DNA from 3 places in the Planococcus rifietoensis genome. Region 3 is predicted to be linked to each of the others. Evidence: riboswitches for the same ligand, from Rfam matches in the RefSeq annotation. Region 3 holds a riboswitch; each other region holds the start of a gene.
The links. A riboswitch is a leader RNA that binds a small molecule or an ion and turns the genes downstream of it on or off. The one in region 3 is predicted to bind thiamine pyrophosphate.

Region 1 (10,389 bases), 100 kb from region 3:
GCCGGAATATTCATTGCCGGCTCTCCATCCATCAATTCAATATAGCGGATCCCTTGTTCCGTAGTTTTCAATGGTTTAACTCCTTCTCTGTATGTCCATCTTTCGCCATTTTTCAAGTCATTCCCATTCTCATCTCGTTAGCCTTATTATAAGAAAAACCTTTTTAAAAACACAAGCAAGAGCTTTTTCCCTTTATGCGCACGCGATAAACATTTCCGTAGCCAAGCCGCATTATGGCCGCCCGTTAAATTCTCTGGAATGCTTCATATGCCTAACTGTACCACCCATCGGGGACAAAATATAATTCTCCAGTCCCTCAACCCATCATTTAACTGCTTCAAGCCATTTTTTCTTGTTTCAGCTTCCTAAGCACTGCCGCATGCTTATATCCTGTAAAATTACATAATAATCAGTTAAATCCAGCCGTGTCAGCATGCGTCTTATTTTTTGAAATTAAATGAAAGCGCTTCAGAAACTGCGCCACTTGAAGTTTTTGACCGGCAACTATAATGATCAAAAAGGAGAGATTTTTTATGACAGCAACAACTAAAGGTTTAGAAGGTGTAGTCGCAACACAATCGGCGATCAGTTCGATCATCGATGATACCCTTACATACGTCGGCTACAATATCGACGATCTAGCGGACAACGCCAGCTTCGAAGAAGTAATCTACCTCTTGTGGCACCAGCGTTTGCCGAAGGCAGACGAACTCGCGGAGCTGAAACAGCAGCTCGCGGACAACATGGCGGTACCGCAAGCGGTGCTCGACCACTTCAAGACATACGACATCAAGCACGTCCATCCAATGGCGGCACTGCGCACAGCGGTCTCCATGCTCGGCCTCTTCGACGAAGAAGCGGAAGTGATGGAAGATGCGGCGAACTACCGCAAAGCGATCAAAATCCAGGCGAAGATCTCGACGCTCGTGACGGCCTTCGGCCGCATCCGCGCCGGCAAAGAACCGATCCAACCGAAAACGGATTACAGCTTCGCAGCGAACTTCCTGTACATGCTGTCTGGCGAAGAGCCAAAAGACATCGAAGTCGAAGCGTTCAATAAAGCGCTTGTGCTTCACGCAGACCACGAACTGAACGCTTCGACGTTCACGGCGCGTGTCGCAGTCGCTACTTTGTCGGATGTCTATTCCGGCGTGACAGCAGCGATCGGCGCTTTGAAAGGCCCGCTTCATGGCGGCGCCAACGAGCAAGTGATGAAGATGCTCACAGAAATCGGATCGGTCGACAACGTCGAGCCGGTCATCAAAGAAAAACTGGCGAACAAAGAGAAAATCATGGGCTTCGGCCACCGTGTCTACCAAAAAGGCGACCCGCGTGCGAAGCATTTGTGCGAAATGTCGCAAAAGCTCACTGAGCTTCGCGGCGAATCGAAATGGTATGACATGTCCGTGAAAATCGAAGAATTGGTAACGAGCGAAAAACCGCTTCCGCCAAACGTCGATTTCTACTCGGCTTCGGTCTATCACTCGTTGAACATCGAGCATGATTTGTTCACGCCGATCTTCGCGGTCTCCCGTGCGTCGGGCTGGCTTGCGCACATCCTGGAGCAATACTCGAACAACCGCCTGATCCGCCCGCGTGCGGAATACATCGGGCCTGGCATGCAAACTTACGTGTCGGTTGAAGAACGTTAAATCGATCAGCATAAGCTTGAGCCTCCCCTTCGATTGGGTGTATGGCTCAAGCTTTTCTATTTGCCCGGCTAGCCCCCTTTGGTTGTTTCAAGGATTTCATTGTGGCTATAATAACAGGAAAGACATACCAAAACATCGATAATAGGAGGCACGCCCATGAATCATACAGAGAGCGGCTGGAAACTGCACAATAGTTATGCAGGCCTGCCCAAAACCTTATATGCCCCAATGGAAGCCAACCCGGTCCCGTCACCTGAACTCGTTATCGCGAACCGAGCATTGGCAAAATCACTTGGCCTGGACCCGCAACAGCTAGACAGCCCTGAATCCCTGCAAATGTTTGCAGGCAATCAATTTCCTGAAGGCAGCTTCCCGCTCGCCCAAGCCTATGCCGGCCATCAATTCGGCCAATTTACGATGCTCGGCGACGGCCGTGCCATCTTAATCGGCGAACAGCAAACACCGGATGGCGAGATTTTCGATGTCCAATTAAAAGGCGCCGGCATCACGCCTTTTTCCAGAAGCGGAGACGGCCGCGCGGCACTCGGGCCCATGTTGCGGGAATACATGATCAGCGAAAGCATGCATGCGCTCGGGATTCCAACGAGCAGAAGCCTTGCAGTCGTATTGACAGGAGAAAAGATTCAGCGCTACTTTGCAGAGCCTGGAGCGATCCTGACGCGTGTGGCTTCAAGCCATATCCGTGTCGGCACTTTTCAATTCGCAGCGAAATACCGTTCGACTGAAGATTTGAAAGCTTTAGCGGATTATACGATCAAACGGCATTTCCCAGACATCACCGGGCCAGACCGCTATATCGAATTATTCCGCCAGACAGCGCAGCGGCAAGCTTCACTCATCGCGAAATGGCAGCTCGCCGGTTTTGTCCACGGCGTTATGAATACGGACAATATGGCGATCAGCGGCGAAACGATCGACTACGGCCCATGCGCTTTTCTGGACCGCTTCGACGAATCCGCGGTCTTCAGCTCGATCGATGCTGGCGGCCGTTATGCTTATCGTAACCAGCCGCTCATCGGCGGATGGAATTTAGCGCGTTTTGCAGAGTCCCTGTTTCCTCTTTTAAATGAGATTCCGGAAAAACAGGCTTTGTCTTCTCTCCAAGGAGCGCTTGAGGAATATATAAGTTCAGAAAAACGATTGTATTTATCAGGCATGCGCGAAAAATTGGGCTTGTTTACCGAAGCGCCAGGAGATGAACAATTAATCGATGACTTGCTGGCATTGATGCAGGAAAAGCAAGCGGATTATACTAATACATTCCGTTTCTTGACTTTCGAAGCAGTGGAAGAGCCCCAACTGGCAAACGACCCGGCTTTTAAAGACTGGCATAGCCGCTATAAAGCCCGCCAACAGCAAGAAGGCCGTTCAGCACAAGAAATCCTGGAATTGATGAAAAACCGAAATCCAGCTGTCATCCCGCGCAACCACCGCGTGGAAGCAGCATTGGGAGCAGCGGCGCAAGGCGATTATGAAGTGATGGAAAAGCTTTTGGATATCCTTCGAAATCCATATGCCCATTCCGAAGAGCAGCTGCCCTATACAGCCCCTCCACCGCCTTCAACGCCTCCATACCAGACTTATTGCGGAACATGAACCAAAAAATCCCCTGCCTCTTCATCGGCAGGGGGTTTTCTCTATTGCGCTTGGCTGGTTGATCACTGTCCGTCTGTGACTTCAGTGACACTGACCATTTTGACTTCGTTCATCTTGAATTGGTAATACGTATCGTTGTCGCCGATAAATTCGCGGAAATCATCCGCATCCAAACCGCTGACTGCTTGTTTCGGGGTATCGGCTTCGACGGTGTTGACCGCTTCGACGCCTGCGCCGAAATGATAAACGACACGGAATTTTTTTGTTGATGCCATAATAAATGGATTCCTCCTCAAATGCTTGTCTGCTTTAGGTTTACCCGATTTTTCAGGGAGTATTCACCTCTGCCGTCATTTTCTCATTGTCGATGAAAATAGTAGAATTCCTTTACTTGGAAAAGTATTTGGCTTAGACTTTAGCCATCGGGCAAACCCGACACGTAAAACCACATACCGTTTTTCTGCACTGGGGGTGCATGTTTTGCTGAGATGAGAGCTTTCGCTCCGATCCCTTATGACTCGATCAGGTTAGGACCTGCGTGAGGAAGTGCGGTGACTTTCCGACATGACGACGAAATACGGAATAGTGGCTGCATCTTCACGGATGTGGCTTTTTTGTGCATATTTTTAGGAGGGATTCTAAATGGAACCAACTTCATGCGGCACCAGCCCGATCGTCGGATTTCGCTTTTCCTTGCATCCGATGAGCGGCAATTTCATCAGCATCATCAAAAGCGCGTTAAAGGACACCGACACGTCCAATGTGTGGATGCAAACCGATGATGTCTCCACCGTCATTCGGGGCAAACAACAGCATGTCTTTAATGTCGCGAAGGCTCTCGCTCTTCATGCGGCGAAGACGAAGGAACATATCGCCCTGTCCGGCACCTTTTCAGCTGGATGTCCTGGAGATACCGCAGGTAATGCGTATTTGGAGGCGCCGGATGAACCGGCAAATCAAGACGACAGTAAGCAATACGTTTCATCGCAATTCGCGCTTTACCCGATGAACAATCCCGATTATATGGAAGTTATCTACCGCGAAGTGGAACGTGCAAAAGAGTTTGGGGTATGGAACGATTCCATGCATTACGCTAGCGGCATCCACGGGGATATTCATGAAGTCTTTTCTTTTTACGAAACGAGCTTTTCCAGCGCGCGCTCCACTAAATACCCCCATCTCGTGATGACCGTATCCATGAGCATCAACAGCCCTTCACATAAAACAGGCGCTGAAGATTTTTCTTAAAGAATAAATTACCTCGTGACCCTAGATTTTGGTCTAAAAAAACATCCCCGCAGTTGGATCGTTCACTGCAGGGATGTTTTTTGGTTTACATAATATTATTATCAACCTGTTTTCAGCTGTCGATTTTACCGTAAGTGATTTCGTCCTCATCCTGGACATCAACGCCGTTTTTCACGTGGACAATCGTCCGTAAAATCAACTTGGCATTCACGTTCTCCAGCACCCACCGCTCATCTGGGACAATCTCGAATTGCTGCATGACGGTGTTCTTCGATTTCACGGATCCCGCAAATTCCAAGCTCTGCTTGGCAACTGGCGTTTCATAAAAATCGAAATCGCTGTCTTCCCGGTAATCTTCCACTAAACGAATCACTTGCAGTTCGATATAATCGATTTCCTGATCGCCGCTTCCACCGTCTAAATAGACGGTCCCATTTAATGTTTCGCCTTCTTCAAGATGCGGCCTTTCTACTACTGTGTCCACTTTGACCGAACCGATGCCGATCGAAGATAAAAAGTCTTTGAATTTCATAAAAATCTATACCCCCAAAATTTGATAATTCTCCATACCACTTTCCTGCATCCTGTAAACAGAAAGCTTAAAGCTCGGTGTAGTCGTATTGATTATCCAAGTTTGTCTCATAGCGGTTATAACGCCGCTTGAACAGCTTGTATAGATGGCTGACGATGACCCGCAGCAACGCATACATCGGAATCCCCAAAATGACTCCGACGACGCCAAACAAGGAGCCTGCCGTCAACAGGACGAAAATGATCGTGACAGGGTGGATATACATCGTCTTGCCCATTACTTGCGGCGAGATCAAATTGCCTTCCACCAACTGCACGACGGTCCACACAATCGCCAGTTTCACCAGCATGAACGGCGAAGTGACGAGTGCGATGATCGCAGCGGGCGTAATCGCTATAGCTGGACCGATATAAGGAACGATGCTTGTCACCATTGCCAGCGCGCCGAGCAGCAGTGCATAATCCATACCGATGATTAAAAAGCCGATGTAAACCATGACGCCAATACAGAAGGCGACGATGAGCTGGCCCTGGATATATGCCCCCAATTGCTTGTCTGCGTCCTTTAACACTTCTCTTGTATCATCCCGAAATCTTGGCGGCAGCAATTTCAGGAAATAGCCTGGAAGCTTGTCGCCGTCTTTCAATAGATAAAACAGGATGAACGGCACGATGACAATCGACAGGATGACGCCCGTAATGGTCGAAATCCAGCTGGTGACGCGAGCGATGATGCCCGTCACTGTCGCTTGTAGTGTATCCGCAATGCTGGTCGGCAAGGTGGCAATCAATGCTTCGATGTTGAAGCTCGAATCCCGGTAATAATCACCAACAAAGGAATTGCGCAAGAATTGGTCGATATTATTCAATAAGCGCATGAAATAATCCGGAAATTCTTCGATCAAGTTCTGAAACTGATCCCTTAAAAAGGGGAAAACAAGGACGCTCAACAACGTCAAGAGCCCGATGCCCCCGAGGAAGATAATGAGAATCCCCCAAATTCTCGGGATCTTGAACCGTTCCAGCAACCGCAGCACCGGACGCAGCAAGTAATACAAAATAAGCGCCAGGACGACCGGCAAGACAACCGTTTTCATGAATACATTGAGCGGATTGAAGATAAATGATACTTCCCTGAAGATGAACACGACAAGCCCGATCAAGATCAAAATCAATAATGTAAAAAACGTATTCCTCCCGCCCAGGAAGCGAATATAGTTGGTAGCGAAAAACGGCGGTCTATTGTCATCTGGCGGCATGGCGATCCCCTTCTTTATATAGGCTTCTACCTGTAGTTTACCATATTATCTGAAAAATTAGTTGAGTGGCTGAGACAAAAATTCTTCCAGCGCACGGCGGTTTTGCTCTATATCGATTTCAAGAACCGAACCCGCTTGCGGATAATTCGCATAGCTGTAGCCGCCTTCCACTGGGATCGTCAAGCGTTCGATTTCCCCGCTGCCGCCGGTTCCGAGCTGTGTCGCCAATTTGATTTGGTCGACCAACGGCATATCGGTTTGCACATAGCCTTGTGCCGCTCCAGCTAGCTTTGGCAGTTTCGGGATCGACGACACGCTGATCAACTCATCTTTCAATGCGGCGATCACTTGCTGCTGACGGCGCACACGGCCGAAGTCGCCTTCATTATCCGAACGGAAGCGCGCGTAGCCGAGCAATTCCTGGCCGTTCAAATTCTGGACGCCGGGAGACAGGGTCACGCCGATTTTCTCGGACATTTCTTTTTCAACATCGATTTCCACACCACTCGGCGCTGCGATATCGACCAGCGTTTCAAAGCTCTTAAAGTCGACCAGCGCATAATTGTGGATTTCGACGCCGAACATTTCACGCAAGGTCGACGCCAATAAATCGACGCCTCCTAAATAATAAGCTGTGTTCAATTTATAGGATTGATAACCTGGAATATCTGCATAAATATCGCGCATGAACGATGTGATCTTCACTTCATTATTTTCACGGTCATGCGTCACCATCATCATTGTATCCGTACGGGATTGTTCTTCCCCGCGCGAATCCACCCCGAGCACGAGAATATTCTGGTACCCGCTATTGTCTGCATCACCCGCAAATGGTTCCGGTTCAATTTCAGTTTCACCGGCTATATTTTGGCCTTGTTGATATTGGATGAAAAAGTAAACTCCGGCACCGAGCAATAAAATGATCAATAATAAGAAAAGTTTGCCTCTCGGGCGGAATCGTCTGCGCTTTCTGGTCTGTCTCGTTTCGTATTGTTCTTCCATGATGATTACATTCCTTTCTGAGCTGTACAATTTGTTTAGACGCATATTAATAGAGAGAGGTTTCCCTCCTCAACACGTTTTTATTGTCTGCGCTTTACCGGAGTGGTAAAATTCTTCTTATTCTCAGGCGCGCTACTCGACCTCAATGGAGACGTCCAACCGGCTTGCCGATGCGATGGACAACTTCTTAAGGAAGCGAAGACAGCGGCCTATATCATAGAAGGAGGCAATCCGATGTTAGAAAAAGCAACATTCGCTGGCGGCTGTTTTTGGTGCATGGTCAAGCCATTCGACCAATTCGATGGCATTGAATCCGTCGTTTCCGGATATACTGGCGGCCATTTGGCGAATCCCTCATATGAACAAGTGAAAAGCGGCCATTCCGGCCACCTGGAAGCGGTTGAAATCACGTTCGATCCAGCTGTCTTCCCATACGAGCAATTATTGGATATCTTCTGGCAGCAAATCGACCCAACCGATAATGATGGCCAGTTCCAGGACCGCGGAGCTTCCTATCGCCCTGCCATCTTTGTCCACAATGATGAGCAGCGGCAATTGGCGATTGCTTCCAGAAAACAACTTGACGAGAGCGGCCGCTTCAATAAACCGGTCATCACTGAAATCCAGGATGCCGAGCCTTTCTATCCTGCCGAAGAGTACCATCAGGATTTCTACTTGAAAAATCCAGATCATTACGCACAAGACCGCGCCGAATCCGGGCGCGATGAATTTTTAACTAGTGCGTGGAAGAAAGCCGACGCTTGATGCGCCGGCTTTTTCTATTGCTGAAAATCTCCGTAAAAAGATTCCTTAAGCGGTCGATCTCCGCATAAGTGTTCACTGGAATGTTTTTATTGACAGATTATTCACTTAGTTTAAAATCAGGATACGCGGGTTTTTCCGTAAAATTGCGCTAAACAGGAGGCATTATCATGCAATGGCTCAGTACATTGGACATTTTTTTCGTACAATTGATCCTTTTTCCGCCGTTTGTCATCCTACTTGGCGTCGCAGCGGCGCTGTTGGCAAGTCGGATTTTCATCGGTCCCCTCGTCACGCTCATCTCATCGCTCGAACTGAATTATTGGTATTTTTCCACTTTACTTCCAGAGGCGGATATTCCGCCAATGATGGTGGTTTCATGGGCAATCCTGTTTCCGCTTCTATCGCTTTATTTTTCGTGGATGGCCGTTGAGCCACCTGCGAAACGGCGCCATCAAGCTTTTCGGTTGAGCAAATAAGCAAAAAGAATCATCAACAAAACGAATGCCAAGAACATCCATAAAGTAATATCGTGGTTGCCTGTTTGGTCATAGACGACTCCGATGATAAACGGCATGAATGCCGAAATCAAGTACCCGCCGGATTGCGTCATTGCAGCCCAGCTATTCGCTTCGTCAGCAGAATCTGTCGCATCGAGCGGCAATAGTAAAGCAATCGGAAACAAGCCGCCGAGCGCCACACCAATCAAAGCGGCGGCCGGCCATACTGCCCAAGCCCCTGCAAACATCAATAACAGGATTCCGGCAGTGCCGAATGCGAGCACAGCCAATACCCATAAAAAGCGGTTCGGATAACGGCTGAACAGCAATGGAATGGAAATATTGCAGACAATCTGCACCGCCGTCATGACGGTGACGACCGCTCCTGCCGACAGCACGCTTAAGCCCTTGTCGATCGCAATGGGCGCGAGCCATGTCAGCATCGAGAAAAAGAAAGCCGATTGAAAGCCAAAGAACAAAAGCATATACCAAGCCTTTACATTTTTCCACGGGCTTCCGCTAATCGGCAATGGATCATCCGGCAGTTGTTCTGACTTTGCGCTCGCTTCAGGCATTCTCAACCATACGATAAGTGCGGCGAGTGCCAAGCCTGACCAAACCGCAAGCCCTGCTGGCCATCCAGAAGCCGCATAGACAACGCTCGTCAATCCTGCGGCAAGTGTCGCACCGAGTCCCATTCCGAACGAATAAACACCGATCAATGAAGCCGTCCGGGTCGGGAAATCCCGTTTGATCATCGCAGACAACATCGGCCCGATGATGGCAATCGCGATGCCGATGAAAAACGAACTGAGCAATAAATTGAAATAACTCGGCCAAAAGCCGCGTCCTAAAGTAAACACGCCGATGACCGCCAGCAAAAAGCCGATGGAACGCTTCAAGCCGAAGCGACGGTTGAAAACGATCGCAAACGGCGCGAATAGCCCCATGCATAGGACGGGTACTGCGGTCAATAAACTGACTTGCCCGTTGGTCAGTACAAGATCCGTTCGAATCGGTTCGAGCATCGGCCCGATCGAAGAGATGGCCGGACGCAAATTGAGCGCCACTAGTAGAATGGCAAAGATAACGGCAGTCAATGCTGATTTTGTTTGAATTTCCCTCATATTTTCTCTCTCCTTATCCCTCAGCACCAAACTTGTGTTCCTGCCGCTCCGTCCCTTAAAATAAGACTGGAAAGGCGGGTTGCTGGATGAAGCTCATAAATTGGAGCTATGCAAAACGATACAATATTAAAGCCACTTTTGATGAATTTCCGCACGTTGTCGTGCTGTTCCGTCAAATTGGCGGCTATTACTTTATTTACTCGATGAAAGGCCTGACGCCAGAACATGTTCCGGGCAGGCGCGAATATGTACAGATGGAGTACCTCCTGAATAAAGAACTCGGTCAATTGGATGCTTATCTCCGCAGAAAAAGCCGCTAAAACTTATCCTTTATTAGTTTAGCCGACACAGGCTTTGAACGCTACCGGTTTGGGGCGTATTCGTGTTATACTATTCATATTGTGAATTTTAGGAGGACGAATAATAATGATAGCAGTAAATGATGTATCCTTGCGTTTTGGCGACCGCAAACTATTTGAAGATGTCAACATCCAGTTCAACCCAGGCAATTGCTACGGCTTAATCGGTGCGAACGGCGCCGGTAAATCGACGTTCATCAAAATCCTTTCCGGCGAACTTGAAGCACAGTCCGGAAATGTCTATATGGGCTCTGGCGAACGTTTGGCCGTATTGAAGCAAAACCACTTTGAGTACGAAGAATATGCAGTTCTTGAGACAGTCATCATGGGCC
Region 2 (10,389 bases), 950 kb from region 3:
TTTTTTTAGACCGAAGAAATACTGGCTTTGGTTAGCCAGCATTTTTTCTATTCGTTTTTGACGAACCCGTCCAATAATAATTCACTCATCGTTTCAACAGCTTCCTTGATGGAAATGCTTTGTTCCGAGAAGAACTGCTGATCCAAGGAAATATTGACGACGTTCAAAATCATTTTCATTAACAGATCGATGTTTTGTTGTTTGATCAGGCCAGTTTCCATGCCTTCTTCAAGCAATTGCTTCAAGTCATCCCACTGGTTCATTTCCCGATCGACACGCTGCCATTGCTCTGGGTAATAACGCTTCAACTGCTCCAATACGCGCAAATCGAAAAAGTCATTATGGTTCGGAATCATGACAATCAATCGGTGGATCTTTTCCTGCAAGTCGAGGGTTTCGTCTTCTCGGATGATGCGGGCCCGCTGTTCGTACTCTGAAAAGGCCTGGTCGATGATCGTTTCCAGAATTTCCAGCTTGGATGAGAAGTTCTCATACAAGGTGCGCTTGCTGATGCCCAGCCGTTTAGCCAAATCATCCATCGTAAATTTGATGCCGTTGTTTCTCGTTTCTTCGATAAACGCCTGTATAATCCGATTTTTCACAGCTGAACCCCCTTCGTTAAAACTAATAATACTATAATAGTTTTCTTAGTTCAAGTAGAAGGATTTGATGACGTAAATAAGGATCGGCTTTATGAGCCAATCCTTATCAGAGTGTTGAAGAAATTTATTAATCAGTTATAAATTAAAAGGGGAACATCTTTTCGACATTAAAGAATCAATGACCTATCTGAGTATTTGGAGAAGCGTTCGCTCGTAAACCCTTCTGCTCAATAATGCTGCGCATTACTTTCGCAAAGATAAGGTCTCCCGTAGGTCGACCTTATCTTTCCTGTGGATCAGCGAGACGACCGAGACCCCGCAAGGCGCAAAGCGACTGAGGAGGCTTGGGCGCGAGCCCACGGAAAGCGAGCGATAAGCTTCGGAAAATGCGGTTTTCTAACTCTTTCTTTTACGCCAATAATTTACTGCTTTTCGTTTTCTCCAAACGGTACACTAACACCACGCCAAGCACCGCACCGCTGATGCTCGATACGAGAAATGGCGGCATGAAGAACAAGGCGCCGACTTCGGTTCCCATCAGGACACGTGCGTATGGCACCGCGACTAGTGAGGCGATGATGCCGGTTCCGAGGATTTCACCGACTGCCGCAAAACCGATCCGTCCGCTGTAGCGATAAAAGACACCAGCAAGCAAGGCACCGATCATGCCTCCGGGAAAAGCGAGCAGCGAGCCGGTCCCCGTTAAAACGCGAACCGCACCGGTCAATAAGGCGATGACGACTGCAGGCCCTGGCCCGAAGACGACAGCTGCGATGACATTGATGGCATGCTGTACCGGATAGGCGCGGGCGATGCCGGCTGGGAACCAGACGAACGCGGATCCGGCGACGGCGAGTGCGACGAACATCGCCATGAGTACGAGTTTTTTTGTATTCATCCGACACGCCTCCCCGGAATCGATTGTTTAAACCGTTCGATTTGTCCCGCGACATCTTGTGCCCCTGCAATAGAGGAAATAACGGCGATGCCCGAAACGCCTGCCCGCCAGACCATTTCGGCGTTGCCCGGTTCGATGCCTCCGATGCCAATGACCGGTACGTGCGGATATTGGGTTTTCACTTTAATGATTTCAGCAACACCCGCCGGCGGTTTCGCATCGCTTTTTGTGCGTGTGCCAAATACCGGTCCCATGCCGAGATACGTGGCGCCGCACGTCAGCGCTTCATTCGCTTCTTTGACTGAATGTACCGAAACGCCAAGAGCCATCGACGCGCCGATTTGTTTTCTCACTTGTCCGCAGTCCATATCGTCCTGGCCGATATGGATGCCGTCCGCTTCGATCGTGCAAGCCAGTTCGACATCGTCATTGATGAAGATCGGAACACCGTATTCACGGCATAGGCCCTTGCACTCTGCGGCGAACTCTGCAAGCGCATCGCCCGTCAATGCCCCGCGCCCTTTTTCGCGCAGCTGAAAATGGGTGATGCCGCCTTGAAGCGCTTCTTCGAGCAACGCGAGCGGCTCTTTAGTACCGGCGTTTGTCGTACCCATTAGAAAATAAATCGCTGGATTCCCGAACAAGATGAACCACTTCCTTTTCGATAGATTCTTTGTACGCCGCATGGTGTGTCGGACCGTGGCCATGCCCGATGTGAAGCGGATACGCGAGTGCTGCCTGGATGAATTCCTTGGCGGTGAACAAGGCTTCTTCGACTGAATTGCCTTTGCCGAGTTCAGCTGTCAATGCCGCTGAAAACGTACAGCCCGTACCATGGGTCTGTTGCGTTTGGAGACGCTCCGAACGCAGCAAGATCACCGTGCCTTGCTGATCTAGATAAAAGTCTTCCGCAACGTCAGGGTCAGTGCTATGGCCGCCTTTGATGACTACCGCTTCGGCACCGAGCGATAAAATCGCTTCCGCCGCATTTCTGCGTGAGGCATCGTCTGTGATTTCTATGCCACTCAATACTTCCGCTTCCGGGATGTTCGGCGTGATGATGGCAGCGAGCGGGACGAGCAAGGTTTTAATTGCTTCGACCGCTTCTTGCTGCAACAAGGAAGCGCCCCCTTTTGCGATCATGACAGGGTCGATGACGAGCCTGTCCCAGCCGTAGCGTTTGATGCCTTGCGCCGTTTCTTCGATGATGCCGGCGTCAAACAGCATGCCGGTCTTGAGCGCACGGATATCGAAGTCGGTTCCGATCGCATCGAGTTGTTGTTTGACCGCTTGCCGGTCCATCGGGTAAATACCGTGAACGCCCTGCGTGTTTTGGGCGGTCACCGCCGTTATCGCCGAACAGCCAAAAGTGCCAAGTTCCTGGAACGTTTTCAAATCCGCCTGTATCCCCGCTCCGCCGCCTGAATCAGATCCGGCGATCGTCAATACTTGCGCTTTAGCGTCCATAAAGTGCTGCCTCCTGTCGTTTGGATAGTTCGTCCAAAAAGGCCATCTGGAAAGTTCCCGGATTCAAGGCGATTTTCGAGGCACGGCTTCCTGCATTCGCATACATCTGCAAACCATAAGCAAGCGCATCTATCGGGGTAGATTCTTCGTCCGTCAAAAAGGCGGCAAGCACCGCACTGAGCAAACAACCCATCCCCGTGACCGACGCCATCAACGGGTCTCCGCCTGTGATGTGCTCGGTCCGGTCACCATCTGTCACTAAATCGCTTGTGCCTGTTACCGCGACAATTGTTTGGTATTCATCCACCACTTGTTTAGCGATAGCTTCCAAATCGCCTTGTCCTTCTCCGGCATCGACACCGCGCGCTTGCCAGTCCGCTCCTGCAATGGCCGCGAGTTCACCTGCATTGCAGCGGAGTAGCGTGATATCGAGTTCCGTCAGCAATCGCTTCACGGCCTGCAAGCGATAAGCTGTGGCCCCGGCACCGACCGGATCCAACACAATCGGTATACCTTTTTTCATTGCGGCGCGTCCCGCAATGAGCATGCTTTCAAAAGAGCGCTCCGTGATCGTGCCAATATTGAGCGATAAGGCATCGGCGTGTCCTGTGAGTTCCGCGACTTCCTGTTGTTCATCGCCCATGACCGGCGAGACGCCGAGCGCGAGCAAGCCATTTGCCTGAAAGTTCGAGACGACGTGATTGGTGATGCAATGAATCAAGGGTTTTCGTGCGCGCAATTCTCTAAGCATGGCGGACACTCTCCTTTTTCGCGGGCAGCTCCCAAGTTTCCATCGTCCACGCTTGCTGCCAGAACTGCCATTCATAATAACTGCTTCTCATAAAGCGCTTTTTCAATTCCTTGCGCCGCTCTTCTGGCAAGCCATCCGCTAAGCAGTCCATTCGTTCGATTTGTTCATTCACCAGTTCCCCGAACCATTCGGAACCGTATGTGCCGATCCATTTTTGGAAAATCGGTTCTTCCGGTGTTGCCGTCTTCAAACGTTCGCCAATTTCGTAATAAAGCCAATAACACGGAAGCAAGGCCGCGAGTACATCTGCCAAGTCGCCTTCTGCGGAGCGGTACATATGCGAAACATAAGCATAGGCGTGGGGAGACGGTTCAAATAGCTTCCAATCTTCCTCACTTACTCCAAGCAATTCCATAAACGATTCATGGAGCGCGAGTTCCGCGGCACAGGTCTGTTCTGCGTGATGCGCAAATGATTGCGTCGTTTTCAAATCTTTCGCTTTCACTGCCCCCAGTGACTGCACTTTTGCGAAATGGGTCAGGTAATAAGCGTCTTGCATGACGTAGAATTTGAAGACATCGAGCGGCAAATCGCCTTTCGCGATGCCTTTTACAAACGGGTGTTCAAAACTGGCGTCCCATAAATCTGCGCATTCCAACCGGACTTCTTTACAAAATGTCATGTGGCTCTCTCCTTTTTTGGGCAAAATAAAACACCGCTTCCCAGGTAAGGAAGCGGCGATAAAGGTCAGCTGAAGAAATTGGAGAAAGGCTCACAATTCGCCCACTTCCCTACGCTGGTATAATCCAGATCAGGTTCAAAGGGTCCGGACTCTTGTCCGTCTCAGCCAACATGGCTCCCCTAGTGGAATAGCGATATTTTTTTATTGTCGGCAATAGAATACCATAGCTGGCTTGCGAATTCAAAACTTTTTGAATTTGGAATAGCAAGAGTCTAATTGTTTAATTAGAATTAGCTTGCCCGGTTCGTCTGCCAGCTATCCGCAGCCCGCTTGGGGTTGGCCTCCCGCAATAAGCCAAGAAGATCACTTGTCTTATTGCTTCGGCTCACCCTTAAGCGCGTGGCTGCTTTTAGATTTGGTTGAATTGGATTGAGAACATGGGACTGGGTTCGTATATGTCATCCACTTTGGTTCATTCGCATAGCGCGGCTAGCTAGTCGTAGGAAAATAGCTAGAGTTTTGGTGTTTAGTTTTGATGGTATTCACTGCAGTTTCTGCTGGTTCTTCGCAGCCACGCTTGGGGTTGAGCTTTCACAATGAGCCAATTAATTGGCGAAAGGCAGTTGAGCCGCTTCATTTGCGACGCATCTGCTTTTGCAGATGTGGGAGCAAAGTTATACGTTGATTTCCCAATCTAGTGGAGTATGCGAAGTTTATCATTTTCCGGCTTCGCTTCACCCTTAAGCGCGTGGCTGCTTTTAGATTTCGCTGGATTGGCAAGAGAACAAGTGAATAAGTTTATAAATGTCATTCGCTTTAATTCATTTACTTAGCTGGGCTAGCTAATGGAATCAAGATAGCTGTAATTTTGATGTTTACTTGGAATAGTACTTATCAATTCTGGTTCTAGTTATCCGCAGCACGCTTGGGGTTGGCCTCCCGCAATAAGCCAAGAAGGTCACTTGTCTTATTGCTTCGGCTCACCCTTAAGCGCGTGGCTGCTTTTAGAGTTCATTGAAATTTAAAATGTGTAAGCAAGTGGCTGTGCAATTTTCATCTACTTTGGTTCGATTGCTTAATTGGAATGGCGAGGTCTAGCTTGTGTATAGGCAAAGGCTTCAGTCAGAGTCAAGATTTGTCCGGTTCAAGACTTCCTTAAAGTATTGCTGCATTTCCCCTTCACCTTGGAATGCCGCCGGCAATAAACGGCTAACTTCATGGCACAGTTCCCTGTATGCGTGATTGCTTTTTCTATTAGGCTTGCTGTCGATGTGCATTAGCTGGATGATTTTATCTTCAGGTTTTAGGCTGCGGGCTTTTCCGATCATTCTTTCTCCGATCCTGTATATATCCGAACCGTATTCTCCGCAAATTTCAAGAGCGGACAAATCGAAGTAGTCCGGAAATAAAGAAATCATGTAGCCATAACTCGATAGAAAGTCTGGCTCTTCAGGGAACGTTATTTGACCGAAATGAGCCAGTTCCGAAAATAACTTTCCGCATTCATCGATTCCAATTGCGTCCAACCCATTATCACCAAGTACATCTGCTTCTACGGTTACATACCAGCAAAGAAAGCCTAATCGGTTGGCCACTTTCAAATCTTCGGGATTCTTTTCCCATTCAATGACCATCAACGTCAACGCTTCTATGTACTTCTCCTGTGCTTCCAGCGCATCGATTACATCCCAGCGATAATCCATCAGTTTTCCTCTTTTCATTTAAAACGGCGTCATTGCAGGCCTTTTTTGAGTTTGAATCTCTTTTAAACATCCGCGTTGCCATTTAGATCTTTTTTCAATGAAAAGCAACTTGGCCTTTTGCCAAGCTGCTTTTTTAAATAGCAGACCCAGTCTTTCTTGCCAAAATCAAGCGGTTAATTCCCACATTCTTCCTATCTCATCGCCGGGTAACGCAGGCGGATGAGACGGTAAAGGTTTTGGACGACGGCTTTTCCTACAGCGTAAGTTGGGATGACCAAGATCATGCCGATAAGTCCAGCTAGGTTGCCTCCGATATACAACAGGAAAATGATGGTTACCGGATGCACCGATAGTTTCTTGCCCATGATATTGGGCGAGATGAGATTACTTTCGACTTGCTGGATGATAATAATGGCGATCAGCACCCATAAGCCGAGAATCGGTTCCTGGAAAAAAGCTACGACAATGGCCGGAACGGCTCCAATAATCGGGCCGACAAACGGGATGACGTTTGTGAATGTCGCGACCAATGCCAAGATGATGGCATAATCTACGCCGAGTATCAGGTACGTGATATAGCTCAGCCCCCCGACGAATAAACTGACCGTCGCCTGTCCTTGAATATAGGCACTGAGGTTTTCGTCCATATCATGAAGGATTTTGGCGCCTTCTGCCCGCGAATCCTGCGGCAACAACTTAAGGAAGCTGGCCGGCAATTTGTCGCCGTCTTTCAATAAAAAGAATAGGACAAACGGCACGACGACCAGTGAAGTCAAGGCGCTGACGAGCACACCGGTAAAACTCAGGATATTCGAACCGATGCCTGTCAGTGCGTTCCGGAAATTCGCGGCTATAGCGTCCGGATTCAAGCCAGGCAGAAAATCCTGTTCTTGAATATAGCTCCACCATTGACTCGACAAGGCCCTGTTCGATTGATTTTGAACTTCTCTCACGATCGACGGAAAGTTTTCGATCAAGGATTGGATCTGCCTGAAAATCAGCGGGCCAATCCATAAGGAAAAGCCGACGAGCAGCGCCAGGAACACAACGAAAATCACCAGAATGGCCACGACACGGGGCATCTTCTTAGATAATAGCTTGACGATTGGCCTAAAGATATAAAACAGAATCCCGCCGATGATGATAATCGGCATCAAGGTAGAAAACGCAACGCGGACCGGGTAAAACACAAAAGGCACACGCACTGCCAAGTTGATGATGGCAAAGATCAATAGCGTGCTGAGCAAGAAACGAAACCATTTGGTCTTGGGCATGTTCATTCCCCTTTCGTCTGTCTGAGCCATAGTTTTGTGCTGGCAGCTGCTTCACTTACCGTAGATCTGAGGGTTGAAATTGTTTGCGGTTCCATCTATTGATTTCCATTTAAAGCGCAACGCTGCAATTTCTCGATTTCAAAAAAGAGCCTTCAACAGAAGGCCCTTTATCGTTCTTCCACATATTCAATCTGATAATCCCCGTACTCATCAATCACGACGGTGTAGAGTCGCCGGTGGTCGATTGTTCCGGTCTCGCCGTTTGCTTCGTGGTAATTGAATACAGCGCCGGCTTCGACGTATGCGCGGTCGCCTTCAATTTCCACAGAACTGACTTCCGGCACGACTGAATCGAATACGCGGCCCTCTTCGGAATACTCCTGGATGACACTGTCAACCGCTTCAACCGCCTGGCTTCCCGGCACTAAATAGGAAGAGTAATAATTCAGCTCCTCGTCATTCATCGAATACGGCAGCAAGTCGTAATAGGCTTCGATGAAACTCGATAATAGCGCTTCTTCAAAATACGCATCCTTCACGGACGGTTCCACCAATTGCGAATCGGGCAGCGGATCTGGGTTATTCGCCCAGCCATCCAACATTTCCTTTTTTAAATAAAGCGGGATTGCATAGCCGATTTCGGGATTGTCTTCAAGCATGACCGAATTGATGCCGAGCACGCGGCCGGTGCTTGCGTCTAGAAGCGGCCCACCGCTTGAGCCCTGCTTGATCAAGGCATTCATTTCATAGAGGTCCGTATAGACGAAGACTTCCGAGAAATCGACGCCAGTGTCGGTGATTTCCCCTTCGGTCGCAGTATTTGCTGCATTTTCAGGGCTGCCGATGGCGATAACCGGCGTGCCGATATCGACCGGTTCCATTTCCTGCTCAAGCGGCTCTTTTCCTGCGAGGTCTTCAACACGGACAAGCGCCAAATCCTCATCGAGCGACATGCCGATCACTTTGCCGGCGAATTCCTGCCCGTCGCTATTGACGAGTGAAATAAACGTGGCATCTCGTACGACATGGGCGTTCGTCAAAATGTCGCCCTTGTTATTGAATAAAAATCCGGATCCTTGCTCGAAATCGGTATAGATTGTGTAGACGTGCGTCTTGGCATTCGCCATCATTACGGCTTTTTCCTGAGCGGCCGTATCGACCGGCGAATCCGTCTGCTCTGTTTCAGCTTCCGGCGGCGCCTCTGTCCCCGTACTTCCGCAAGCCGCAAGAATCATCGCCGACAGGAAAACCATCAGCCATTGCATCATCCGTTTTTCCATAGTCTCAACCCGCTTCCGTTAATGTGAGTTCATTATAGCAAGCCAGAATTGAAAAAGGAATGGCGAAGGGACATCGTTTTGATCGGCGCTTCAGCATGGCAAGTCGATCCATTTTTTGACGAATAGAAAAAGCTGAGGAATGAATTCTTCCCCAGCCTTTTTCTATTCATTTATCTTCTGTTTTTCACCAATTGCCCTTTGTTCGTAACGACTGTGTAATGGCCGAGTTCGTTGACTTCCAATGTGAAAGTCGAACCGTTTTTGCTGCCTTGGATGATTTTCCATTTACCTTTAGCGTCTTCACGTGCACCGAACTGGACTTTGATGCCTGGATCCGTTTCGAAACTCAATTCTACAGCTTCTGTGAATTTCAGGTTAAGTTGTTCGCCTTCTGCATCCAGCACGGCGATATCGAGCTGGCCTGTCATGGTAGGGCGGTTGTTGACTTGAGCATCATCTCCAGCTTCAAGTGCAAGCGTCATGCCATCTCCAGCTGATTGTGCCAATTGCTGCAAATTGGCTGGCGTGAATCTCAAACTGGCATCGTCCAGTTGGATTAGCAAAGCTTTGCCGCTTTCAAGCAATTCATCGATTGTGCCTTCCGTAAATGTGATATCAAGGGTACCGTCTTCATCAAATTCTCCAGCTTCAACTACTGCTGAAAAACCTGAGAAATCCGGATCCGCTTGCTGTTCACCAGGCACTTGCGGTTTGTCGAAAGTGATTTGTGCAAGTAATGGATCATGGTCCGATGCGCGTCCCTGTTCTTCCATGAACATCGAGTTGATGTGGACCATATCAAGTTCTGTATTGTCCGCCAAGTTGTTTGTCACCAACAAGTGATCGAGCACTTGCGAGTTGCCTTGGTAGTAATAAGAGAAACGGTCTTCTTCAGGAACATCGTTGACTTTGTTCGTCAAGATATCCCCTTCTAGTGCTTCAAGTGCTGGCGTGAATTCGAAATCGTTCATATCGCCAGTAACGACGACATTCAGTTCCGGATTGATTTCCAGGCCTTCTGCAATGAATCCGTTGATGGCTTTCGCCAATTCAATGCGTTCGATTTCAGACGTGAACTGCGGCGGCTGGTTCTGTCCGAACAAGCTTTGGTCCCCGCCTTTTGAGTTCAAGTGAGTGGCGATAACGACGATTTCTTCGCCTTGGAATTCAAATTGTGCTGCTAGTGGCTTGCGTGTGTTCGGCATTGCAATTGGCTGAACGCGTCCAGGGTTCAATTCAAGGTCGCCTTCCGGTGTCCACGAGTTGTCCTGTGTCGCTGTTCCTTTTTCACCTTCAGACAACTCAACGCGGTCCGGGTTGTACAAGAAGCCAACGCGGATGTTGCCGCCTGGCTGTCCGCCATCCTGGTTGTATTCCGGTGCGATGTCTGTCCAAGCGTATTCAGGTCCGCCTGCAGCTTGGATGTCTTCGATGAGGCGCTCATAAGAAGCGGTCGCATCGGAGTTTCCAGAAGCAATCGGCCCATCGCTGTCTTGGACTTCGATCATCGAGATAACATCTGGTGAATTCAAGTCATTCACAAACGATTCTGCGATGCGTCGTGCTTTCTCATCTGATGTGTGGGTCGGATCTGCTGAGAAGTTTTCAACATTATAAGCTGCAACTGTCAATTTATCGTCTGCGTTCTCGATCCATGTCTGTTCCGGCTGTACTCCGCCGTCTACGATTTCTGGCAATTCATCAGTTTCTGTCCAGATTTGGTAGTTGCCGA
Region 3 (10,389 bases):
TTACAGGCGTCCATAAAGCTTTTATCCGGAATGAAATACGGCGTTTGGATGTAGATTTCGCGCTTTGCCGACGAAATCATTTTGATTTTCATGTTTTTCAAATGTTCTGTGTGCGAATTCGGCCCGCTCGTGACGATTTGCATCGGCGAGAAATGTCTGATTTGGTGAGGTGGAAAACAAAAGATGTCGTCTCGGTTCTTGTATTGGTTGGCGTAGTTCCAATCCAGCACAAAACGGTCTTGGATATGATGGACGACGTCTCCTTCTATGCGCAAATGAACATCGCGCCAATAGCCGAATTTCTCCACTTCACCCAAATATTCCGTCCCGACATTAAATCCGCCAATATAGCCGATTTTCCCGTCAATGATGCACACTTTCCGGTGGTTGCGGTTATTGAGGCGGAAATTGATTCCCCATTTGGACGGAAAAAAGATTTCCACTTCGCCGCCATGTTCGATCAATTCCTTAAAATCCGATTGTTTTAAACTCTTCGACCCGACTGCATCATAGAGAAGCCGTACCTTGACTCCGGCTTTGGCACGTTCGAGCAAAGCATCGAATAGCCGCTGGCCGAGCGCATCCCGTTTAATGATATAGTATTGGACATTGACTTCTTCCTGCGCGTTGCCAATGTCTTTGATCATGGTGTCGAATTTCTCGTTGCCTTCAGAGAATATACGGGTTTCGTTGTAGAAGCTGACGAGTGATTTGGACGACCGCAAATTCATGATCAGCAATTGCTCGTATTTGTTCAGCAGCTCTTCATCATATTCTGCTTCCCCTGCCTGGATGCGCTGGACTTGAGCATCGACTTGGCGCGTGAAATAGGATTGTTCGTCTTCCGTTAAGTTGTAGAAGTTGTTGGTGGTCAAATGCCTGCCGAAAAACAAATAGACAATAAATCCGAGAATCGGCAAGAAAAACAAAATCAATAGCCATGCCCAAGTAGCCCCAGCATCCCGACGTTCATTAAAGATGATTACAAGCGCGAGCACGATGTTCAACAGCAATAAAGAGTTCAATGTCCAGCTCAGTACGACTACCCAATCCATTCCCGCCACCCCTTTCGCTCTGTCCCCCTTTTATTCTCTAAATATGCAAATAGTCCTCTATTGAAAATCGAAAAAGCTGCCCGAGACGGAAGCATTTCCGCACCTGGCAGCTGGTTGTTAGTCGCATTCAGTTTTCTTCAGGGCCGGTTTTTTTAAAGATCCAGCGGAATATCCCGTACTGAACCGCAAATAACAGGAAAGCAGCTAAGCATAAATTGATATAATACCAAACGCCATCCCCGAAAAAATCCAAGGGTGAGATGGTAGATGGCCGCTGCGACAGGTAAAGATAGTTTGAGCCGGTCTGTGGATTGACCCAAAACCCGATGAACGCGGCATACACGAGCAAAATTCCATAAACCGAAAATACCGAACGCCACGTAAGTGCACTTGGCATAAATAAAGCCAAAAACAGACTTGCCCAGGCGATGGCAGTATGATGGACAAAAAATTTCCAAAACCGGTAGTGCTGGTAATCATACGGCATATCCGGCGTCACCAGTGCCAAAGCCGCGGGCACGATGCCGATGAAAAACGATACGCGGATCCAAAATGGATGCAAAGTCACTAAGCCGATCATGGCGGTGATAGAAGCGACACCGCATAAATGAAGCGGCATATAACGATCGAAGCTCCAATACTCGTGGCTGACGGCCCAATACTGATAGGACACTTCAGAGATGAGCAGCACAAGAAACAGCAGCCAGCGCAATTGCTGGAACAAGGCATCTTTAGCGGCGAAATTGTCTCTTAAAAGGACCAGGCACAGGAATCCTGTTAAGGCAATTGCCAGTACGATTAGATGGCTGACGGAAAAAAGCTCGAACGGATAATCAGATCTTGCACCAAACCACGTATCCATCGCTGCCCCTCCCGAAAAGTATTTTGATAATATTTTATCATTTTTCTCATTCGACAGAACTCACTTTTCTCGCTTGAATTAGGTTTATTTTTGAGCTTATTGGCTATCTATACTCCAAACGCTCAGTTCCGATTTCGCTTAGATAAAAAATTGTATTTCTATAAAACAATAAACACTTTGAAATTGGGGAATGATGAAACCACTTTGCTTTATGTCACCGTTTTAAAACCCTACTGCGCTATTTGATCACTTCAAGACCCTAAAAAACCTGCCACATTTCTAAGGAATGAAGCATTTGATCGATTGGTTTTAAAAAAAGAAACCGAGGAGTGTCTAATATGATCGCTTACTCAGAGTCCACGTTTACTGAAGCGGAACCCATACTCTTCATCCACGGGCTTGGCGCAAGCAGTTGGATATGGTGGCAACAAGAATACGCATTTTCCGATCATCAATTGATTATGGTTGATTTGCCTGGACACGGAAAAAGTGCCGCGATACCTTGGGTCAGTTTAGCGGATAGTGCCGAACAAATTGCCCATCAAGTTATTAAGGATCGAGCTGTCCATATAGTGGGACTTTCTTTAGGAGGCCATGTCGCCTTGGAATTGGCTAAGCGTTTCCCAGAAAAAGTATTGAGCCTCTTTATTAGCGGCATCACGGTCCAGCCGTTGCGTTACGGGTTTTTATTGAAACTGCAATCATGCGCTGTGCAGCGGAACATACACAATACTTCGCATCTCAAAAAGATGGCCCGCGAACGTTATCTCCTGCCACCTCAAAAGATCCCTGACTTCATCTCCAATTATCAACTGCTAACGCGCGAGACATATGAAGCCATATTTAAGGAAATCATTCGCTTCCGTCTCGATGCATCGTATAGTTCTTTCTGCAAGCCCGCACTGTTTGCGGCTGGAGAGTACGAATCGCGCGCCATAATCGCTTCGACTAAAATGGCTCCTGTTGTCATGCCGAATGCGGTCGGAATGCTTATTCCAGGCGCTCGACATGATTGGCCAATTCAGCAAGCAACAGAATTCAATCGCCTATTACGGAAATGGATAACAAACAATCCAAACGAAGAGAAAAATTCACCAAGGGAATAGAGAAGGCCGCCGAGAAATCTCAGCGGCCTTCTCTATCTCTATTTTGGTTCCTCTTTCTTCAGTACTTTATAAATGTCCTTCTTGTATTGCAGAAACTCTTCTGTCAAAGTGATGTCTTCTGCTCTCGGCCTCGCGAAACCCACTTTAAACTCAGCGACGACACGCGCAGGTTTTTCCGATAACACCAGAATGCGGTCTGCGAGAAACAAAGCTTCTTCTATATTATGCGTGACGAAAAGAATCGAGCGTTTATTGTGCTGCCAAATATCAAGCAGCCATTTTTGCATTTCTGAACGGGTGAATTCATCCAGCGCTGAAAACGGCTCGTCCAGCAAAATGAGTGGCTGTGGGCTTAAGAGGCTACGGATAAAGGCGGCGCGCTGCTTCATTCCGCCGGACAATTGGTGCGGATAAGATTGCTCATAACCTGCCAGTCCTGCTTTTTCCATCATTTGAATAGCTGCTTGCTGATCTTTGTGTCCAGCGATCTCAGCCCCTAACAAAACATTGTCCAGCACGGTGCGCCACGGAAGCAGCGACGGGCTTTGCGGCATATAGCTGACGGAGCCTTTTTGGCCGTTGATGTTCTCGCCGCCCAATAGAATACTTCCTGCATCCGGCTCATAAAGCCCGCCAATTAAATGAAATAACGTGCTTTTGCCGCTGCCGGAAGGGCCGAGCACGGCGACAAATTCATCGTCTCCTATATTCAATGATAACTCTTTCAGCACTTCGGTCCCGTCAAAGCTTTTCGTCAATTGTTCAATCGCCAATTCAGCCATTCAAATTCCCTCCCCCGCTCGTTTTCCAGCGGATGATCCACTTTTCGAGTAACACAATCGCCGCGAAAAACAGCATGCTCAAACTCATGATCAACAAGATCGCGACAAATACTTGCGTCGTCCGGAACGACGACGAGGCGAGCGTCATATAGACGCCAATGCCCTCCTGCGCACCGAGCCATTCGGAAATGACGGCACCCATGACGCTATAGGTCGCCGCAATTTTCAAGCCCGAGAAAATCGACGGCATCGCATGCGGCCATTCGAGCTTCCAAAAAATCTGGCGTCTGTCGGCTCCTGCCATTTTCATATAATGAAGCAATTCGCCGCTCGTCTGCCTGAACCCATCAAGTGCCGCGATGGTGATCGGGAAAAAGCACACGAGAATGATGATGATCAGTTTCGGCAACAAGCCGAAGCCGAACCAAATGACCAATAGCGGCGCCAAAACGATAATCGGGATATTTTGCGATAAAATCAGCAAAGGATAAAAAGTCTCCCGCAGTTTCGGCACGAGATGAAGAATCATCGCGACGCCAAGGCCGATCGACGATCCGATGAAAAAGCCGAGGATCGATAATCGGATCGTCGCAAGCAAATGCCCGCTGTAATTCGGCCAACTGTTTACCGCTTCTACCCCGATCTGATAAGGGGTCGGAAGCAACCACTCTGGCACTTCAAACAGCGGCACCAGCGCTTGCCAGACGATCAATAAAAGGATGAGGACCAGAACCGGTCTCCATCCTTTTCGCACAATCATCACGGCCGGTATTTCTCCGTCAATTTATCCATCGAGGCACCGCTCGGCTGATACAGCACTTTGATTTGGGAGATGACGTTCGAACTGCCGTTTTCGATCATCGCCTCGTTCATTTCCTCAACGATCGAAAACAACTGCGCCAGATCCCCTTCCATCGTCGTCTCCAGTGGATTGACTTGGTACGGGACGCCCGACTTTTCAATGACGGCGATCGCTTTGTCTACATATGGAATGACGTCTTCCCCGTTTTTCGTTTTCGGGATGATTTGAATACTTAATAATGCATTGCCCATCAGTTTTCCTCCTCCGGTAAAAATTCATTGGTGTACGCCTGCTCCACGTCCAATTCCTCATCCAGTAGCCCGTTGTCGAACATCCACGCAGCGTAATCCGCCCACACTTGCTCTTGCTGTTCGCCGAATTTCGCGGCATCGTCCTGATATTTCGGCGACAGCCATTCTTGGCTCGCTTTCACCAGTTCCGGATCCAAATCCGGGACCGACTCGATCAAGATCTCAGCTGCTTGTTCAGGCTCATCGATGGCGAATTCGTAGCCTTGCGACACTGCTTTGGTGAATGCACGAACGGTTTCCGGATCTTTTGCAATCAAGTTTTCATTAGTCATTAGGATCGGTGTGTAATAATCCAGTTTGTCCGAGTAGTCCGTCAAATACTGCATGTTCAATTCATCGCCGCGCAGTTCGGCTTCAATGCCCGTCCAGCCGTAATAGATCCAAGCAAAATCGATGTCGCGTTCGACCGCCGTGAAAAAGTCGCTATTGCCGATATTGACGATGTCGACGTTTTCCACATCAGCCCCTTCCTGTTCCATGATGGACCCGAGCACCGCTTTTTCGACTGGCGCTCCCCAGCCGCCGTAAGTTTTCCCTTCGTAATCGCTCGGCGACTCGATGCCTTTGTCTTTAGGGGATGCAAATCCGGACGTGTTGTGCTGAATGAGCGCCGCAATCGAGACGATCGGAATGTCTTGCACTCTCGCTTCCGTCAAGCTTTCCTGTGCGCCGATGCCGAATTCCGCCTGGTTGGAAGCGACCAATTGATTGGCGCCCGCTTCACCCGGCAAGATGATCTCGACATCTAGCCCTTGCTCTTCAAAATAGCCCTTTTGCTGTGCCACATACAAGCCGGTGTGATTGGTATTTGGCGTCCAATCCAACACCATCGTCACTTCTTCTAATTCCTGTTGTTCATTCGCCACGTCGCTGCCCGGACTTTCCGCTTCTTCTGTGCATGCCGCGATCAGCAACACCGGTGCAATGGCAATCGTCCATTTTTTCATCTTGTTTCCCCCTTTGAATGAATTCATAAAAGATGATTTCAGAAGCTGATTCAGGGGACATATCCAATTGCGGATACAAAAAAGCGCCCAAGGTTATAGAAACCTTGGGCGCATATCATCGCAGAATAGACCGATTTGAATATGTTCCCTCCGCTGGTATTAGCCAGTTCAGGTTCCAAGGGTCAATATCTCACGGATATTCTCTCAATCGGCAACACCGATTCCCCCACATGTGTTTTATGAAATTAGCATTTGTCTTTCAAGGTCTATCTTGTCACAGTTCACCAAGATGTTCAAGCATTGCCTGGCATCTCGTTTAAACGAACAAGCTTTTCTTACATCCGGACAGCTTCACCGCTATAGACTTTCAGTTCCATCGGCGCGCTCATGAATCCAGCTGCTTTTTTGGAGAAAGCCGTGAAATGTTCACTCGCGTTATGGGCTTCGATTGCTTGCGCATCTTTCCATACTTCCACCATTGTGAAATGGCCGTCCTTCTCCACTGATTTCATCAAATCGTATTGAACATTGCCCGGTTCTTGACGCGATGCGTCGATCAAAATTTTGCTTTCGTTTAAAAAGGCTTGTTCCTGGTCAGGTTTTACTTGCAAATGTGCGTGGATAATCATCATTTCATTTCGCCATCCTTTAATCTGTATTTTTAATAATCAACGATATTGTCTTGCATGCGCCGCAACATATCGCTAAGCGCATCGACTTCCTCAGACGTGAAATCGTGGAGCATTTGCTTGACGAAGCCTGTATTTTCTTTCCGGTATTCGACGATGCGCTCGCGTCCTTCATCGGTCAGGCTGACAAAGATTACACGATTGTCTTCTGGATTTCTGCGCTTTGTGACCATGCCGCTCGCTTCAAGCTGCTTTAAATGGCGCGTGACCGCGGCGCTATCGATATTGACCAATTTTTGTAACGTTGACTGGTTGATTTCGTCAACTTTATAAAGCTGCGACAATAACTCATAACGCGACGCACTGATGCCTGTGCAACGCTCAAACTTCGGGCTGATCTGATTGGTCAGACCCTTAAACTGGTGCAGCACTTGTTCCTGCTTTGAAAATGAACACGGCATTGAAAGACCTCCTAAATGATCGATGAAGTCAATTGATAGCTGTGCCCACTATTCATTGACCAGTCAAATATAATACATAACTCCCGAATACTCAAGGTCGTCTGGCTTAGCTCCAGGTCGTGGTCGCCTCGACCGGCAAGCGGTACGACTGGAAGCCTTCGTTGGCGGCTTTGCCAATCGTAAGAAGCATGACTGGCACATAACGCTCTTTGTCCAGGCCGAACGTCTCAGCGATCTTCTGCTTGTCGTAGCCACCGATTGGGTTGGTGTCGTAGCCAAATGCACGGGCAACGAGCATCAATTGCATGGATACAAGCCCTGAGTCCAACAGCACGATGTCTTTCATTTGCTCTTTGGACATGCCTTCGTACAAAGGTTTGAAGTAGCCGACTTGGAATTCTTTCACTTCTTCGGGCATATAACCGAGTTCTACGGCTTTGCCATAAATCTCTTCTGCGTACTCAATGTTGTTGAGGTCGCCGAACACGGCGATAACAGCTGATGCACTCATTACTTTTTCCAAGTTGAAAGATGCCAGCGGCGCAAGCTTTTCTTTTCCTTCTGCGCTGTCGATAACAACAAAACGCCAAGGCTGCATATTGATGGAAGAAGGCGCTGTGGACGCCTGTTCCAGGATCTCGGTCATTTCCTCGCGGCTGATTTTCACATCCGGGTCGTATTGTTTAATGGAACGGCGTCCATTGACGATTTCATTGAAATCATTGGTTTTTTTGTTTTGCAGTGTGTTCATGGTAAATTGCTCCTTTTTCTATCCTAATTGTTTTGAGGGTTATTAATTGACCCCTCATTAATTGATGCCTCACACAATATAAACCCGTTACAGAAAAAATGCAACCAGAAAGTTTCACAAATCGAATCGCCAAGGCCAAGTCGGTTAGTTTTTTGCTAAAATTATGTAAAAGCGGCTTCATTATTTCTAAACGAAGCAGTACAATATAGAAAATCAATTTACGTAATTTATAGTACCCTTTAATTTAACAAAAGCTCGCCATTTCACCAGATCATTCCATCTGACAGGAGGCTTGGGTCATGCTGTTGATTCCGTTTTTGATCGGTATTGTATTCATCTTGATCCATTTCTTCGCGAGCGTCCTGGTGCCTCGAGATAAACTGAAGCAAGTGAAATGGTTCTCGTTTTCAGGCGGGCTTGCCGTTTCGTATATTTTCATTTACTTGCTCCCTACTCTTCATAAACAGCAAGCCGCCATCGAAGAACCATACCGGCAGTTGACGATGGAGTCGGAAATCTATTTCGTCGGCCTTCTCGGTGTCGTCTTGTTTGTCGGCATTCAAATCGTCATCCAGCAAAATTACATTTCCCATACCTCTACTTTCTGGTCGGTCATCGTGTTCTATGCTTTCTATAATGCGCTCGTTTCCTACTCTGTGCTGTCATTTGAAGTATCAGCTGTTCAAGCTTTGTTTTACTGCGTCGCGATCGGTCCGCATTTCATGGCGGTCGCTCATGACATGTGGCGGAAGTTTCCCGTGGAATACAATAAATACGGCCGCTATATATTGGCTGTCGGAATTGTCGCCGGCTGGATCGTCGCTTTGACGACTGAACTGACGCCGCTTTTCAAATCGATCGTCTTCTCGCTCGTTTCCGGCGCAATGATCTACACGGTTTTCAAGCACGAACTGCCGAGCGAAAAGGATACGCATTTCCCGACTTTCCTTATCTCCGTCATCATATACTCTGCGATTACGATTACACTGAAATTTGTGTTCGAATGGTAGATACCAAAACAAGCCCGGCACAGTTATAAACTGCGCCGGGCTTGTTTATTTTCACTTCTCTTCTTCCTCTTCATCATAAACCGGGAACTCGGGATCTTCAATAATTTGATAGGTCCCTTCCAGCATATTGATTTCAAGTGCATCAAATTCTATTCGAATCGATTCCGGCTCTTTGCCTTCCTCCATTCTGCTGATGTGGCCAAAGGGATAAAAGGTCAATGAGGTGGCCATAGGATCCAGCCCTCTCATTGTGGCTGTCCAGAAAAAATCTTCCCGAGTCCTTGCGTCGCCATAAGTGGTCCCTCCATTATAAGGAACCAGGTAGACATTCCCCAAGTCATCCGCAGCAATCAGCTCGACTTCCACAGCTTCCCATACTTCCAGTAAAGCCGGGTCCACCAATTGTTGGTAGGCGACATTCACAGCAACGTCCGTAAACGTCACTTCAGTAAAGTGAACCGTGACGCCGCCTTCTGAATTGATTTCGTCTAAGATAATTGGATCTGTTTTTAACTGATCGACCGCGAACTCGAATTTCCAATCGCCTTCTATCTCTCCCGCATCCGTAAATAGGCTCTCTGGTTCCCAAACCACGTTGACTTGAGCCGCTTCTTCATCAAGATGCGGAATGGTATTGATCCCAATCAATGAACCTTCTGCCAATTTCCAATCCATGGAGCCTGTAGGACCTTCTCCTTCGAGCAATTGCGGAAAACCAGTTAGGTGAGCAGAGTCATCCAATTCTTTAGTTGAAGTTACCGTATAAGTGAAGGTGACATTCGTTCCATCATATACAGCTTTGTCTATAGAAATGGTTACGCCATTGCTGGATTGGGTTAATTTCACGTCATCACTAAAGCGCTCGTATTGGATAAGTCCCTCCTCTTCTTCGGCGAAAATGGAAAAGACATTTCCAATGACGGGTACCTGTGCCATATAATTTGCAAGAACTGGAGATGCAGAAAGAGTGGCCGTAAACAAGCCGATAAATAGAATCGCCGCAGCGATGGCTGGCATCAGCCACTTCCACCGTTTGTTCTTTTTAGGCTTGGACGTTTCATAAAAGGCATCATCAATGATTGACTCCAAGCGGTCTTCTGGCACTTTGATATTTTGCATAGCATTTTTAATTGAAATCTCTTTGTCGTTCATCTGCATACACCCCTTTCAAATCTTTTTTCAACATCCCCAATCCACGGTGAAGAATTGTTTTCACTGTGCCTTCTGGACATTCCATTACGGTGGCGATCTGCTTGACTGTAAAGTCTTGATAATATCTCAACATCAACGCTGTCTTGAATTTTTCAGGCAATGAATCCAATGCGTTCGACACATCCATTTGTTCGGCCACATCGGCGCTGGCACCATTATCTAAATTCCGCTCCTCCACTTCATCCATGTAGATTAACTTTTTATTGTTCTTCAAAAACGCCAGTGCTTTATTTATGCAAATGCGGACCAGCCAAGTTGAGAAATACTGCGGTTCTTTCAATTGATGCACTGATTCGATAGCCTGAAGTACAGTTTGTTGAAAAACCTCGAGAGCATCGTCTTCATTTTTCACATATGTATAGGCCATTCTGTATAATTTTTCTTTTTCGGATTTCAATAAATTCTGAAGGGCGATTCGGTCTCCTTGAATCGCCGCAGAAATTATTTCTTCATCGTGCTGC

Region 1: it holds a riboswitch for thiamine pyrophosphate, as region 3 does, so the genes downstream of both, AUC31_RS07345 (YkoF family thiamine/hydroxymethylpyrimidine-binding protein) here and AUC31_RS06830 (ABC transporter substrate-binding protein) in region 3, are expected to answer to the same signal.
Region 2: it holds a riboswitch for thiamine pyrophosphate, as region 3 does, so the genes downstream of both, tenA (thiaminase II) here and AUC31_RS06830 (ABC transporter substrate-binding protein) in region 3, are expected to answer to the same signal.

What each region holds. Positions count from the first base shown of each region.
Region 1 covers NZ_CP013659.2:1,489,058-1,499,446, forward strand. The annotation lists gene AUC31_RS07325 (hypothetical protein) at 1-71, opposite strand, end outside; gene citZ (citrate synthase) at 534-1,652, shown strand; gene AUC31_RS07335 (protein adenylyltransferase SelO) at 1,809-3,269, shown strand; gene AUC31_RS07340 (hypothetical protein) at 3,332-3,544, opposite strand; TPP riboswitch at 3,727-3,831, shown strand; gene AUC31_RS07345 (YkoF family thiamine/hydroxymethylpyrimidine-binding protein) at 3,912-4,517, shown strand; gene AUC31_RS07350 (sporulation protein) at 4,630-5,049, opposite strand; gene AUC31_RS07355 (AI-2E family transporter) at 5,117-6,307, opposite strand; gene AUC31_RS07360 (LCP family protein) at 6,365-7,309, opposite strand; gene msrA (peptide-methionine (S)-S-oxide reductase MsrA) at 7,544-8,074, shown strand; gene AUC31_RS07370 (hypothetical protein) at 8,242-8,550, shown strand; gene AUC31_RS07375 (MFS transporter) at 8,526-9,698, opposite strand; gene AUC31_RS07380 (hypothetical protein) at 9,785-10,018, shown strand; gene AUC31_RS07385 (ABC-F family ATP-binding cassette domain-containing protein) at 10,125-10,389, shown strand, end outside.
Region 2 covers NZ_CP013659.2:2,340,625-2,351,013, forward strand. The annotation lists gene AUC31_RS11700 (TetR/AcrR family transcriptional regulator) at 48-602, opposite strand; gene thiW (energy coupling factor transporter S component ThiW) at 1,012-1,500, opposite strand; gene thiE (thiamine phosphate synthase) at 1,497-2,144, opposite strand; gene thiD (bifunctional hydroxymethylpyrimidine kinase/phosphomethylpyrimidine kinase) at 2,089-2,967, opposite strand; gene thiM (hydroxyethylthiazole kinase) at 2,957-3,718, opposite strand; gene tenA (thiaminase II) at 3,711-4,400, opposite strand; TPP riboswitch at 4,490-4,591, opposite strand; gene AUC31_RS11730 (hypothetical protein) at 5,519-6,103, opposite strand; gene AUC31_RS11735 (AI-2E family transporter) at 6,295-7,377, opposite strand; gene AUC31_RS11740 (S1C family serine protease) at 7,545-8,657, opposite strand; gene AUC31_RS11745 (DUF6359 domain-containing protein) at 8,828-10,389, opposite strand, start outside.
Region 3 covers NZ_CP013659.2:1,388,322-1,398,710, reverse strand. The annotation lists gene cls (cardiolipin synthase) at 1-1,055, opposite strand, end outside; gene AUC31_RS06855 (YwaF family protein) at 1,183-1,917, opposite strand; gene AUC31_RS06850 (alpha/beta fold hydrolase) at 2,256-3,023, shown strand; gene AUC31_RS06845 (ABC transporter ATP-binding protein) at 3,062-3,805, opposite strand; gene AUC31_RS06840 (ABC transporter permease) at 3,798-4,565, opposite strand; gene AUC31_RS06835 (thiamine-binding protein) at 4,565-4,858, opposite strand; gene AUC31_RS06830 (ABC transporter substrate-binding protein) at 4,858-5,865, opposite strand; TPP riboswitch at 5,994-6,103, opposite strand; gene AUC31_RS06825 (putative quinol monooxygenase) at 6,201-6,497, opposite strand; gene AUC31_RS06820 (MarR family winged helix-turn-helix transcriptional regulator) at 6,527-6,955, opposite strand; gene AUC31_RS06815 (nitroreductase family protein) at 7,062-7,706, opposite strand; gene AUC31_RS06810 (hypothetical protein) at 8,006-8,716, shown strand; gene AUC31_RS06805 (DUF4179 domain-containing protein) at 8,768-9,868, opposite strand; gene AUC31_RS06800 (sigma-70 family RNA polymerase sigma factor) at 9,843-10,389, opposite strand, start outside.